2 linked regions of the Prochlorococcus marinus XMU1404 genome follow. The protein of the gene in region 2 interacts with the protein of the main gene of each other region in a pairwise test. Links are inferred from orthologs where the notes say so. Each region holds a gene or a part of one and is shown on either strand. Other genes may lie near its edges.

The links. Proteins that work in one complex are often made in the same cells at the same time.
Region 1: the proteins of accC (region 2) and ribD interact in binary tests that used the Escherichia coli proteins (3 or more experiments, as listed by UniProt). The link is inferred for Prochlorococcus marinus XMU1404 from one-to-one orthologs.

Annotation. Positions count from the first base shown.
Region 1 is NZ_JAAORE010000003.1:167,532-175,016, forward strand. Bases 1,474-4,391 are described here. They hold ribD (bifunctional diaminohydroxyphosphoribosylaminopyrimidine deaminase/5-amino-6-(5-phosphoribosylamino)uracil reductase RibD), read right to left. Parts: upstream 3,521-4,391; coding sequence 2,426-3,520; downstream 1,474-2,425. Other genes in these bases: ftsH (ATP-dependent zinc metalloprotease FtsH), read right to left, coding at 1,474-2,311; HA144_RS07170 (DUF3122 domain-containing protein), read right to left, coding at 3,537-4,037; HA144_RS07175 (hypothetical protein), read right to left, coding at 4,012-4,263; cbiT (precorrin-6Y C5,15-methyltransferase (decarboxylating) subunit CbiT), read left to right, coding at 4,346-4,391. Also shown: argF (ornithine carbamoyltransferase), read right to left, coding at 1-420; more of ftsH, read right to left, coding at 449-1,473; more of cbiT, read left to right, coding at 4,392-5,623; HA144_RS07185 (NAD(+) kinase), read right to left, coding at 5,631-6,539; pheS (phenylalanine--tRNA ligase subunit alpha), read right to left, coding at 6,610-7,485. UniProt on the Escherichia coli protein: Converts 2,5-diamino-6-(ribosylamino)-4(3h)-pyrimidinone 5'-phosphate into 5-amino-6-(ribosylamino)-2,4(1h,3h)-pyrimidinedione 5'-phosphate.
Region 2 is NZ_JAAORE010000001.1:63,280-70,660, reverse strand. The notes cover bases 1,860-4,673. They hold accC (acetyl-CoA carboxylase biotin carboxylase subunit), read right to left. Parts: upstream 4,035-4,673; coding sequence 2,685-4,034; downstream 1,860-2,684. Other genes in these bases: HA144_RS00315 (glycosyl transferase), read left to right, coding at 4,403-4,673; HA144_RS00330 (YggT family protein), read left to right, coding at 2,362-2,664; psbX (photosystem II reaction center protein PsbX), read right to left, coding at 2,085-2,270; HA144_RS00340 (Ycf66 family protein), read right to left, coding at 1,860-2,005. Outside these bases: HA144_RS00350 (ABC transporter ATP-binding protein/permease), read left to right, coding at 1-797; HA144_RS00345 (chlorophyll a/b-binding protein), read left to right, coding at 806-1,081; more of HA144_RS00340, read right to left, coding at 1,082-1,859; more of HA144_RS00315, read left to right, coding at 4,674-5,668; HA144_RS00310 (PRC-barrel domain-containing protein), read right to left, coding at 5,672-6,727; chromosome segregation protein SMC, read right to left, coding at 6,773-7,381. UniProt on the Escherichia coli protein: This protein is a component of the acetyl coenzyme A carboxylase complex; first, biotin carboxylase catalyzes the carboxylation of the carrier protein and then the transcarboxylase transfers the carboxyl group to form malonyl-CoA.

The DNA.
Region 1 (7,485 bases), on a different replicon or contig from region 2:
ATCAGCCAAAGCTTGGCATGGATGCTCTAAATCAGTGAGTGCATTTATAACAGGCTTGGAAGACCACCGCGCATATTCTTCCAAATCTGATTGTTTAAAAGTTCTTATTGCAAGTGCATCACAATATCTGCTTAGAACTCGAGCTGTATCTCTTATAGGCTCGCCCCTGCCTATCTGTGAAGTAGTTGGATTTAAATCAATAGTGGTCCCGCCAAGTCGTGACATTGCCACTTGAAAGCTAACTCTCGTACGGGTAGAAGATTTATCAAAAATGAGTCCCAAAACTTTGTTTTTAAGTTGAATATTTATATCTTTATTTTTAAAATTTTGAGCAAGATTTAGTAAATTTATAACTTCTTCATTTGAAATATCCAAGGATGATAAAAAATTTGAACTTACAATCTTATTTGGTTTTAGCATCATTTTTATAAAGATGACCTAAATTCTACTATGCAGGCATTTTACTTTCAGCAAGTAGCGTTTTGAGATCCTCTCCTTCTATAACCTCTTCTTTAAGTATCTTTTGTGAAATAGATTCTAATAAAGGTAAATTATTCCTCAAAATATTCAATGCTGTCTCATGAGCATCATCAACTAATTCTCTTACTTCTTTATCTATAGCTTGTGCTGTAGCATCACTGACTGATCTTCTTGGATTATTGCCGTTACCCAAGAATTGACCACCACCTTGTTTGTCATAAGCTAGGGGTCCAAGTATATCACTCATTCCAAAAGTACCAACCATTTGCTCAGCAATATCAGTAGCTCTTTGGAGATCATTTGAAGCTCCAGTTGTGACTTTCCCAAAAACCACTTCTTCAGCTGATCTTCCACCAAGCAGTGTGGCTATTTGTCCTTTCAACTCATCCTTGGAGTTGAGAAATCTTTCTTCTGTAGGAAGTTGAAGTGTATAACCTAGAGCACTCATGCCTCTAGGTACAATTGAAATTTTTGCAACTTTTGATCCTCCTGGCATGAGGTGGCCCACAATGGCATGGCCGACTTCATGGTATGCCACAACTTTCTTCTCGTCATCTTGGAGAACTCTACTTTTTTTCTCTAGACCTGCTACCACTCTCTCAATAGCTTCACTCAAATCTCTTTGCTCTACACTTTTTCTTTTAGCTCTTGCTGCAAGTAAAGCTGCTTCATTAACCATATTAGCCAAATCTGCCCCTGCGAATCCACTTGTAGCTTGTGCAATTGAGTCTAAATCTATAGAGTCTGCTAATTTAACCTTTTTTGTATAAATTTCAAGGATTGTTTTCCTACCGGATAAATCAGGCCTATCTACTAAAACTTGCCTATCAAATCTACCAGGTCTCAAAAGTGCTGCATCAAGTACTTCTGGCTGGTTAGTAGCAGCAAGTACAATAACTGGCTTATCTGTAGATGCAAATCCATCCATTTCAGTAAGTAGTTGATTTAATGTTTGTTCCCTCTCATCATTACCCCCAACAACTCCCATTGATCCCGAACGGCTTTTGCCAATAGCATCTAACTCATCAATAAAAATTATGCAAGGAGCTTTTTTCTTAGCTTGTTCAAATAAGTCCCTAACTCTTGCCGCGCCAGCACCCACAAAAAGTTCAACAAATTCAGAACCTGAAATAATGAAAAAAGGAACTTCTGCTTCACCAGCAACAGCTTTTGAAAGAAGTGTTTTACCTGTTCCTGGAGGTCCGACCAAGAGAACACCTTTAGGTATTCTTGCTCCAATATCGGTATATCTTTCTGGTTTTTTTAGAAAATCAACTATTTCTGTTAATTCGTCCTTAGCTTCATCAACTCCTGCAACATCAGCAAATGTTACTTTTGATTCATCATCAGGTACATAAACCTTAGCTTTACTTTTAGTAAAACTTAGAGCTCCTTGAGCACCTCCACCACCCATACTTCTTCTAGCAAAGAATTGTAAAACTAGTATAAAAATTAATGGAGGAACAACCCAGCTCAAAATTGTTGAGAAGAAATTAGGTTTTTTAGGAGGAGCAGCAGCAAATTCCACCCCTTTACTTTCTAACCTTTGTGGAAGGTCCATATCAAAAATTGGGGTTGTCGCCAATACAGAGGGTGAACCTTCCTCAGCTCCATTCAATTCATATCTAATTTGTTCTTGAGTTATATATGCTCTCTTAACTTCCCCATCATTAACTTGATCTATAAACAAAGAGTAAGGAACCCTAGGGATTTGCATATTTTGATTAGGGAAAAGACTGCTAAATAAAAGTAATGCTCCAACTCCTATCAAAATTATATTTACAATTCCAAATCTTCTATTAGGTTGATTATCGTCTTGTCTTATTGGCATGATGGTGGTCAAATTTGAACTTATTATAAACTAAACGAAGAGTTTCCGTATCCGTATTTTTTTTTGGGGTAAGAACCGTACGGTACTTTGACCTAAATAAATTGGTAATAAAGATTAATTCTCAAATGAACTTTTAATGCAAATATCATTGCCAATCAAACTAACCCTAAGATCACTTAATTTGATAATTTCATTCATTTCTGCAAATTCAAAATCACCAAAAGGATTCATACTAGTTTCTCCACCTAAAATTTTTGGAGCGATAAAAGTAATAATTTCCTGAACACAATTAGATTGCATAGCAGCAGTCGCTAATCTAGGGCCACATTCCCATAGAACTTTATTACATCCTCTTTTAGCAAGTATTTTTGAAATCAACTCTGGATTGTCTGATGATACCTTTTCGACCTCTACACATTTGGGAATCCTTGTGAGGTAACTTTCATTTGCTGTAGAAGAATCATAAATAACTATAGTTTTTGCCTTACTACAATCCCAAAGATTAGATTTTAAAGGAAGATCTAAACTTTTTGTGAAAACAACTCTCAAAGGCTCAGGATACTTTAAACCTCTTGTAGTCAAAAGTGGATTATCTTTCCTTAATGTGTTTCCACCAATGATAATTGCATCAAATTCTGCTCTAAAAGAGTGAACTAATGACCTTGATTCTTCATTAGTAATCCATTTACTCTTACCATTTTTTAAACCTATTCTGCCATCAATACTCATAGCCCATTTAAGAACACCAAATGACTTTTGAGTAATATTTCTATGAATAAAAGCTTTGTTTAATTCTAAGGATTCTTTCTCACATAATCCTAAGTGAACTTGAATTCCTGCTTCTTTTAAAAGTTTAATACTTTTCCCAGAGACTCTTTTATCAGGATCTTGAATCGATATATAGACCTTCCTTATCCCTGAAGATATTACCTTATCTACACATGGAGGTGTTTTACCTTGATGACAGCAAGGTTCGAGATTCACATACATTGATCCCCCTTTTGCATCCTTTTTTAAATTACTAAAAGCCATTGCCTCAGCATGAGGCATCCCTGCCTTGTAATGAAATCCTTCTGAAATAAGGTTTCCATTTTTATCAAGAATCACTGATCCTACCCTAGGGTTAGGACTAGTTGTATTATTGCCTAACGAAGCCAAAAAGAGTGCTCTTTTCATCCATTTTGTATGGCTTAAATTTATTTCAGACATCTTTTATATAAAATATTCAACTTAGTGATCTCCATTCTTTAACCACGAAGGGGGGGACAGGTAACTCTGAAAAGACTCCTGACAAAGATAATCTTAATGGTCTATTTTTATCTAAATTTTTAATCAATTTATCTAGATCGAATTCTGCCGCAGCTTGTCTTCCATCATTTGCTAATTCTACATTGAGTAATGTTTTATCACCTAAAAGCCACTGTTTTCTCCCTGATTCAACCCTCAAGTCAGTGGGATGATCAATCCTGAGATTTCCAGGATATCCTATTACTCTCAAGATCAATTTATCTTCAAAAAGAGGGGATTTATAAGCTACTAATTGCCAAGTTTCAAAGTCTAAATCCCTTAAAAACTCACTACTAGCATTCATTAATTCCCCATTCATTTCTGTTTCTGCAACTTCTGCAGATACTTTTAATGGGTTAAAAATAAAGGATAATAGTAAAAGTAAAGGTAATATACCTTTCAAAAAAATATTTTTATTTGATTTTGTAATTTTCTTCATTTTCAGAATCCATCAGAGCATCTAGAGTTACAGCTGTTCTTACAATAGCTTGATATCTTTTGATTATTTTACGATTTTTTTCTATAACTCGAGATAAGTTTAAAGTGTCTTTTTCAGAATAGCTAGATGTTAAATCGCTAGAATCTTCTTCAATAAACTCAAATTCACTATCTTTATTAATTAGAGTTAATAATAAATCATGTAATCTCTTTCTCCTTTCAGACAATTAATTAACTATGATAACTCGAATAATAATAAGATAATTTAATAAAACATTCAAACAATTAAGTTCCATTTCATAAATATTGATGACTGAAGTTAATAGAAAAATTCATGTAATTGGGATTAATTCTTATAAATTTGAGGATCTATCTTTAAAATTACAAAATTTATTCTTAGAAACAGAAAATATTGCAGTTCCAAATTCATATTTTGAAGAAATCAAATCATGGAGCGAAAATGGTCTATTAAAAAATAAATCATTTTTTTCGAGCAAAAGTAATAACGAACTTCTTAACTGGCTTAGATCTCAAAAAACTGATGTTATTTTAATTTCGAGAGGAGATCCACTTTGGTTTGGAATTGGGAGAATATTACTAGAAAACTTTTCAAAAGATGAATTAAGTTTCTACCCTTCAAATACTTGCATTCAATTAGCATTTAGTAAGATGAAAATCCCATGGCAAGATACTGTTAATGTAAGTATTCACGGCAGAGACACGAAAAAGTTTATTGAGGCTCTTAAAGCAAGGCCTTCAAATTTGGCTATCATTACAGATTCAAATAACAAAAGTTTAGAAATAATCAAAAAAAACTTATCAGAATTGAATCTGATTGACTTATATGATTTTTGGCTCTGTGAAGAAATAGGCTTTGATAATGAAAAAATAAAAAAATTAAATCTTAACGAGTCATTGCCTACTGATATATCAAGTTTGAATATTGTTGTTCTTACAAAAACAAAGAAGAATTATTCTAATAATCTCCCTCTTTTTGGAATTAGTGACTTTATTTTTGAAACTTTTGATGATAGACCTAATTTATTAACTAAAAGGGAGGTTCGGGTCCAAATCTTGGCTGATCTAGAGCTTCCTAACAATGGCGTCATCTGGGATATAGGAGCAGGTTGTGGGTCAATTGGTTTAGAAGCATTAAAATTAAGGCCTAATTTAGATTTGTTTTGTATCGACAAAAGGATTGGCTCAAAAGCATTAATACTAGAAAACTCAAAAAGGCTAGGCGTTAAACCAAAATTGATTTTAGAGGAAGATATAAACAATACTCTAGAAAAGAGAATTTTAAGTTCTATTGAAAAACCTAATAGATTAGTAATTGGAGGTTGCAATAAACAAACCAAACTTTTAGTTATTAAAAACCTATCTCAATATATGAATATTGGAGATATTATAGTCATCCCAATAATAGACATTGAAGCAATAAAAGAATTGAAAGAGCAATTAGAAGTTAAAAATTTCAAGACAAATTTAAATTTAATTCAAACTTACAAAAGCTTAAGTATCGCAGAGGGAATGAGAATAGAACCAAATAATCCTGTTTTTTTATTAAAAGGTAAAAAATCAATTTAAATGATTGTTATTTATTAGGCTTAGCCACATGAGGTAATCCCCAACCTAATTTATTTCTTAAAACCTGGAAAAATTCATGATCTTCGAGTCTTATAAACTTTACTGAATGCTTACTTTTTCTTATTAAAACCCTATCTTCAGGCCAAACATAACAACCAGCATTTCCATCAACAACCATTACCAACCTTTCAGGAGTCGCGGGGAAAACAGTTACTGGCTCTGAATCATTAAAAACTAATGCTCTTGATGCTAATGAATGTGGAGCAATTGGAGTTAATTGCACAACTGGGCAATCTGGTGTAATAACTGGTCCTCCAGCACTCAGAGAATATGCTGTGGATCCAGTTGGAGTAGATAAAATAACTCCATCAGCTGAAATATCCACAGGAGCATGTCGCCCAATAGAAATCTCAAAATGACACATGCTTGTAAGAGGTTCTCTATGAAGAGCCATCTCATTAAGGCAGAGAGACTCCCATCTCCTCTGATCATTCCTCATCACACTTATGATAAAGCAAGTTCTTTCTTCAATATCCCAATTACCAGTAATGATTTTATCAATAGCTTCATCTAAATTAGATAAATAAGCTTCAGCAAGAAAACCTAGATGTCCCGTATTAATGGTAAGAATGGGAATCTTTGCAGGAGCTGTTTGTCTCGCAGCAGATAAAACAGTTCCATCTCCACCAAGGACAATAGCAAACTCTATTGAAGAATCAAAACCTTCTGGAACACAATTTGTATATCCCAGCGGTCGAACGTGTTGATCAGGATTGGCAAAACCAACCATACCACCAGAACTACTTACTCTTACAACTTCATAATTGGATTCTTCCAATTTTCTTTGCACAGAATTTGCAGTTTGAACAGCTAGTTCTTTACCGTCATTAACGATTAGTCCTGCTTTACGTACCAATAAAAAAATTAAAACTATAAACTATTTTAAACTATTTGTTGGCCAATCCTAATTTAAAATTTCTATTTTATTAGAACTGCTCCAAAAACCTAAAATCATTTGTGTAGAACTTCCGTATATCATCGATCTGATGCCTTACCATACAAAATCTCTCGACTCCTAATCCAGCTGCAAATCCAGTCCACTTCTCAGAATCTAATCCTAATTTTTCTAGAACCTTCGGATCTACCATACCGCAGCCCATTACCTCTAACCATTTACCTTTCCATTGTACGTCTACTTCTGCTGAAGGCTCAGTAAATGGGAAATAACTAGCTCTAAATCTTACAGGAATATCTCCAAAAAAGGTCTTTAAGAAAGTAAGAACTGTACCTCTTAAATGACTAAAATTAATACCTTGATCAATACATAAAACCTCAACCTGATTAAATATAGGAGAGTGAGTAGCATCTACAGCATCTCTCCTATACACTCTTCCAGGGGCGATAATTCGTACTGGAGGTGGATTATTTTCTAAGTATCTTATCTGAACTGGAGAAGTATGTGTCCTTAAGAGTCTATTTTCATCTAAGTAAAAAGTATCCTGCATATCTCGCGCCGGATGATTTTTGGGTATATTTAAAGACTCAAAATTATAAAAATCAGTTTCTATTTCAGGCCCACTTTCAACTGAATAACCTAAACCACAAAAAATATCTATGATTTCATCTTGTGTTGAAATTAAGGGATGTTTACTTCCAGGGGGGGTTCCAGTTGCTGGAATTGTTACATCAATTTTTTCGCCTTTAATCTGCTGATCCAAAGCTTCAATATTTAATTTATTTTTTCTTTTACTTATTAAATCTTGAAGATTTATCTTTATTAAGTTTGCCTTCTGGCCAACAATGGGTCTGTCAGTGGCAGACAATTGACCCATTTTTTTAAGAATAATTGATAATTCCCCTTT
Region 2 (7,381 bases):
AAGGTTCGTTATTTTTCATTGTCAATCAAATAGAAGAACTTGCAAAATTTACTGCTGGGATAGGCAGATTAGAGGGATTCCAATCAAAAGTCGAATCTATTAGTCAAATTAGCCCTACAAGCAATCAAAACGTTGTTTCAGATTATCCCTCAATCTTGATTAACAATGCTGACCTTTGCCCACCAGGATCAAATAAAACAATTATCAAGAATTTAAATTTAAGTATCGAAAATAATCAATCACTTTTGGTTGTAGGACCTTCTGGATGTGGAAAAACATCTTTACTAAGGATGATTAGTGGATTATGGGAACCAGACCATGGAGTCATAAAAAAACCTAAAATTGGGGAATTATTATTCATACCTCAAAAACCTTATATGTTACTTGGTTCTTTAAGGGAGCAATTATGTTATCCCACTGAAGTTAAGAAATTTAGTGATGAACATCTTACTTCTGTACTTTATGAAGTAAACTTAAAAACCTTAGTTGATCGGTATCCTAATCTTGATATCAAACAAGATTGGCCACGAATTCTTTCTCTAGGAGAGCAACAAAGATTGGCTTTTGCAAGACTCTTACTAAATTCTCCAAGATTTGCGGTACTTGATGAAGCAACAAGTGCTTTAGATATTGACACTGAAAAAAAACTATATAGCTTACTAAAGGAACGAGAACTTTCTCTTATTAGTGTTGGACATAGACCTAGTTTAAAAGATTTTCATGAAAATATTTTAGAATTAAATGGACAAGGAGACTGGAAATTATTGACTTCTGATAAGTATAATTTTAATGATTAGCAAAAAAGATGAATTCTAAAGAAGAACAAACTAACTCAGAAGTTACTAATTTAGGTAATGAGAGTTTTATAGAACATCAAGAAGATGTAAATTACATTAATGAACAAACTAAAGACAATGAATTAGATGAAAAATCAATTCATATTGAAGATGAATACAAATTTGGGTGGAGTAGTTATTCTGAAATAACTAATGGTAGATTTGCAATGATCGGATTCCTAGCGATAATACTAATTGAATTATTTAGTCAACAATCGTTTTTAAAATGGGCAGGAATCTTATAATTAATCATCAAATCTAGAGCTGTTATCTCTTGGTTTCTTTTTGTTTGTTCCAACGGTATATCTACCATTTTGATTTTTTGAACTTGATCTATCTGAAGAGCTTACTCTACGAGTCTCACGATTTTTTTTAACTTGCTTAGTATCTTTGAATGAAGCATCTTCAACTTGAGCTGTTGAAGTCTGCTGCCTGATAGGAGATCTTGTAGGTTTCTTGCTTGATGGAGAAGAATCAGCAGGCGAAGAAATATCATCTTGTCTAGAAACTGTCCGATTCATTCTAGGTCTTGATCCTGTTTTAACTTCATTGCGAGATAAGTTGCGTCTCTCACCAAAGTTATTTCCTTCTGATTGATTACTTGCACTAGTCTGTCTTCTTCTTCTCCTTATAGGTTCATCATTGTCAAACTGATCTGCTTCTCTTGTAGATGGCCTGCTTCTGCTTGCAGCGGCAGAAGGTATAGCTCTTGAAACATTCCTCCTACGAGATCTCCCCTCCATATAGTCTTCTTCAAATTCATCTTCTTGAGGTTTAAATCTTCTTGATGGTCTTTCAGGCTGCTGAAACCTATCGTAATCTTCATTAAATCTACCCCTAGAATTTCTAGGAACATCAGAAATAGGATCATCATCAAAATAAGATGACCTTCTTGCTTGATCAGTAGCAACTCCCCTCAATCGCACACTTTCATATGCAAAAAAAACTGTGGTTCCTGCTAACAAAAACTGACCAAACTGAAGGATGGGATCTAGCCTCCAGCCTTGGAAAAATAATATTCCCCCGCACAAAAGTCCTATGGCTGCGAAGAAAACATCATAATCTCTTGCTAATGCAGGTTTAAAAGACCTCAGAAAATAAAGGCCTCCTCCACAAACAGCGAGGACAATACCAACAATACTGGCCCAATTGAGACTAGCATTGACCACATTCTTTCTCCAAAATTTATTTTTAAAAGGGTTTCTTAAATTCCCTATATATATAGTGTACTTAAAACTTTTACAAAAACTAGCGTCTTCCTGTAGAAGTACGATCGAGGGAATCTTTCTGACTGACAAAAATCAAAAATGCACTGGCTGGAATAACGATAAGTAAAGCAGCAGCAATAAAACTACCTATCATTCCAACTGCAGAATTATTTGCAACTTCAGCAGAAAAATCTGCGACTAGAGATAAATTTGAGATTTGAAACACTTTTTTAAATATTAAATTCTCAATTTATAATACGAATTAAATACGTTTCAGTGGGTTATTTATTAAGATGAATTAAATAATTGTGATTTCCTTGCTTGTTAACTCTCTTCAAATTTTAGATGTTAGTTTAGGGATTTCTCTTTCATATCTAACTATCGTTTTTCTAATAAGATTAATTCTTAGTTGGTACCCAAAAATTGATTTAAGTAAAGGTTTATGGTTATTAATTTCAATACCATCAAACTCTATTCTTAATTTAACAAGAAAATTCATTCCTCCTATTGGAGGAGTTGACGTTGGACCGGTAATATGGATTGGAGTGATAAGCTTTTTAAGAGAGATTTTAGTTGGTCAACAAGGACTCATAAAACTTGCAATTCATACACATATTTAATAGAAATCATTTAACTTTTCTCAGTAATTTGGCAATAATTCTTCTTCTACATATTTAGTATGTATTTTTCCTTCCTTAAATTTAGATTTATTCAGTAAGGTCAGATGAAAGTTAATTGTTGTAGGAATACCAGTTACTGCGCATTCATTTAAAGCCCTATTCATACGTTTAATTGCAGTATTACGATCTTTTCCCCAAACTATTAATTTACCAATTAAAGAGTCATAGAAAGGAGGTATTTCATAGCCGGTATAAACATGACTATCCACCCTTACACCAGGCCCACCAGGAGGAAGCCACCCAGTTATTTTTCCAGGTGATGGTCGGAAATTATGAGACGGATCTTCAGCATTTATTCTACATTCAATGGCATGACCGTTTAAATGGATATCATTCTGACTAAATTCCAAGCTTACTCCGCTTGCAATTTTAATTTGCTCAGCTATTAAATCAACTCCCGTAACCATTTCAGTAACAGGATGTTCAACTTGAATCCTAGTATTCATTTCCATAAAATAAAAATTATCATCATCATCGACTAAAAATTCAACTGTACCAGCTCCTTCGTAGCCAATACTTTTTGCAGCAGCAATAGCTGCGTTCCCCATTTTTTTTCTTAGTTCAGCGTTAATCGCAGGACTAGGAGATTCTTCCAGTAACTTCTGATGTCTTCTTTGAACTGAACAATCTCGCTCTCCTAAATGAACAACATTGCCTGATCTATCCGCCAAAATCTGAATTTCTACATGTCTTGGCTTCTTTATAAATTTCTCCATATATAAACCAGCATTACCAAAAGCTGCTTCTGCTTCACCTTGTGCTGCTTTAAACATTTTTTCGAGATTATCGGAATTTTCGACCAATCTCATACCTCTTCCACCTCCTCCAGCAGTGGCTTTAATAATTACCGGATAGCCAATATCATCTGCCAATTGATAAGCCTCATCTATATTTGATAACAAACCTTTACTACCAGGTACTGTTGGAACTCCAACTGCTTCCATAGTTTCTTTAGCTGTAGATTTATCTCCCATAGATCTAATAGCTTTAGGAGATGGACCAATAAAAACTATGCCGTGATCGTTACACATCTCAGCAAATTTATCATTTTCAGCAAGAAATCCATAACCAGGATGAATAGCATCAACTCCTCTCGATGTAGCAGCAGCAAGTATATTGGGAATATTTAAATAACTCTTATTACTTAACGAATCTCCAACGCAAACCGCTTCATCAGCAAGCTGAACATGCAATGCTTTTTTATCTACAGTGCTAAAAACTGCTACGGTTGCAATACCTAGTTCTCTACAACTTCTGACAATTCGCAAAGCTATTTCTCCACGATTAGCAATTAAAACTTTTTCAACCATTATGAAAATTAAATTGAAGAAATGAAAATGACTTAAAATAAAAAATTATTTGCCAAAGTATTTAACAAAATTTTTTAGTGATCAGAGGACATTTTTTACAATACAACCTAGAACGTTATATATGTATAAATATTTGTTTTATGCAATAGAAAAATTATTCATCATATTCAAAAATACTCTTTTAGAACTACATGCTTATTTCAGCCAATAATGTATGATATTTCTAAGGTTTAGGTATCCCCCGGTTGCTAAGAACCCTTTGCGGACGTGGCGGAATTGGTAGACGCGCACGTCTAAGGAGCGTGTGGCTTCGGCCTTGCGAGTTCAAGTCTCGCCGTCCGCATTTAATGTATTCTTGCTAAACTGCAATGAAAAAAAATCCAGTTGCAGTTGTTATAGTTTCCAATGGTCCTGGTGAATTAACTACATGGGTAAATCCTGTAGTGGATGAGCTTAACAAAATAAATAAATCACTATGTGGTAACGATAAACTTAATTTCACTCTGAGGTTAGTCCTAGTTCCTTGCCCAAATGCAACTGGTAAAGAATTTTTAGTTGCAAATTCATGGAATAAATTCGAATTAATTACAAAAGCCAAAAGTTTTTGGAAATTATTAATCAAGCCACATTCTTTTGCGAATTGGCCAAAAAAAGGGGTAGTTATTTTCCTTGGTGGGGATCAATTTTGGAGCATTTTATTATCTAAAAGATTGGGTTATTTAAATATCACATATGCTGAATGGGTTTCGCGTTGGCCGCAATGGACCAACGAAATTGCTGCTATGAATGTAAAAGTAAAAGAGTTAATACCTAAAAGATATAAATATAAATGTAAAGTCATTGGCGATTTGATGGCAGATATCAAAATTGATAGTGAAATATCATTAAGAAATAAAGAAAAACACTATATTGCATTGTTTCCTGGTTCTAAAAAAGCAAAACTTTCTATTGGAATTCCTTTCTTCTTAGAAGTTGCAGATCATATTGCTGAAAAAAATCAAAATATAAATTTTATAATCCCCATTGCCCCAACTACTGATAAAAGTGAATATTTATTTTTTCAAAGCAACAAAAATCCAATTACTAAATATTACTCATCAAAAATCAAAACAATTCAAAACTTCAAAGACTCTCGTTTTGATTATGTAATTGAAACATCAAAAAATACAAAAATTTATCTAATCAAGAAACACCCTTGCTATGAAATATTAAAAGAATGTGATCTTGCAATTACAACTGTAGGAGCAAATACTGCAGAATTAGCAGCAATTACTCTTCCAATGTTAGTTGTTCTACCAACTCAACATTTAAATGTGATGAATGCATGGGATGGAATTTTTGGAGTAATTGGAAAAATTTCATTTATAAATAGATGCCTAACTTTTATAATTAAAAATTTTTATCTTAAAAAAAAGAAGTTTTTTGCTTGGCCAAATATTAAAGCTAAAAAATTGATTGTCCCTGAAAGGATAGGTAATATTTCCCCTAGAAAAGTTGCAAGAGAAGCATTATTTCTTATTAAAAATAAAGATCAATTAAAAAGTATTAGGGATAATCTACACAAAGAAAGAGGCGATATAGGTGCTGCAAAAAAACTTGCTTCTATAATTTTTAGTTCAATAAAAAAACTTTAGCAATTACCAAGGATCATCAATTTCAAACTTTTTTGATTTTTTATTATCTTGAACTAAATTTTTTTCATCTAGTGGTTCAATATCTAAAGTTTCAGTTGAATTTTGAATTGGTCTTTTCGAAGCTAAATTAGTACTTGATTGTTTCTTTTGCTTTAAATCAATATTGTTGTTTTCTTCTATTGGATTAATACTATTTTGATTCTCAATCTGATCAGAATAATCATTATCCATATAAAGCTTTTTTCTGTTATTCATTTCCTCTGAAGGGTCCTTTATTTCAACATATTCAAGTTCATCTTCATAATCATCTTCATAATCATCTTCATAATCATCTTGTTTAACAACTTCTTCATATTCCTCTACCAAAGTGTTTTGCTGTTCTGATTCCGAACCTGAAAGTAACTGATTCTCTACAGGTACAAGATTTGCTGAGTATCCATTTGCTTCCCTTTCATCCCATGAAGAACCCCCTACTCCAAGTTTCTCAAGTAAACCACTACTAAGTTGCTTCAATTTATCTTCAGCGCCTTCATAAACAATAATCCTATCAGTACCACTACTTACGATTTCCTCAACAGGAATTTCCCAAGTACTTAAAACTCCCTCACCTAAAAGTGGAACACCAACAGCACCCATAACAAGAGAAATCAAATCCCCAGTCTCAATATCAAAAGAAAAGCCAAGAACTCTCCCTAAAAGTTGTCCAGATTCTGTAATAACCTGACAATTAATTACTTTCCCATATCTTTCTGGAGAAAAACTTTCACTCAAAGAATCTAGGGAGTCAACTAATATGACATCTCCAACTTGCTTTATACTTTCTAAAGGCATCCATTTTGGCAACCCTGGTAAAAATCTTGTGAGTGGATTATCTCTTAGTCCCAAAGCGACCACTTCTCTTCTATCGATATCAACAACAACTTCCCCAACTACGCCTAAACGCCTACCAGTATCAGTAGTTATAACTTGCGTTCCCATTAATTCTGACCTTAACCATAAACGTTCACTAGGAACCGAGTTAGGGCTATTCTTATTAGCAGATGTGTTAGACAAACTCATAAATAGCTTTTTATCATTCTGACGTATAAATTTAAAAAAGTGTGTTTATGCAGCATTTGGTAACCCAAGAACTTGAGTATTAGCACCTCTTGCTTGCGCAACACCAATTGTGCGTTCAGACGCACTAATCATAGGCCTTCTATGACTTACGACTATAAATTGAGCATTTGATGACTGATTAGATATTAATTTTGACAACCTTTCAACATTTATGCCATCTAAGAAACTATCAACCTCATCTAATGCATAAAAAGGTGAAGGTTTATACTTCTGCAAAGCAAATAAAAAACTTAAAGCAGTTAATGATTTTTCACCACCTGACATAGAGGCTAATCTTCTGACATTTTTTCCCTTAGGATGAGCCACTAAAGTTAATCCTCCTTCTAAAGGAGAATTAGGATTTTCAAGTTGAAGAAAACCATCTCCGTCAGATAAATTGGCAAAAATTTCTCTAAAGTGTTTATCAACTTCTTTAAATGCTTGCATAAAAGCCTCTTGACGCATCGTCGATACAGTTTCTATTCTCAGCAATAATTCAGATCTTTCATTAGATAAAATTTCCAATTTTTCTCGCAAACCATTTAATCTCTCAATTAATTCTTCTAATTCATCAAGAGCCAACATATTCACAGGTTCTAAGCTTTGTAGTTTTCC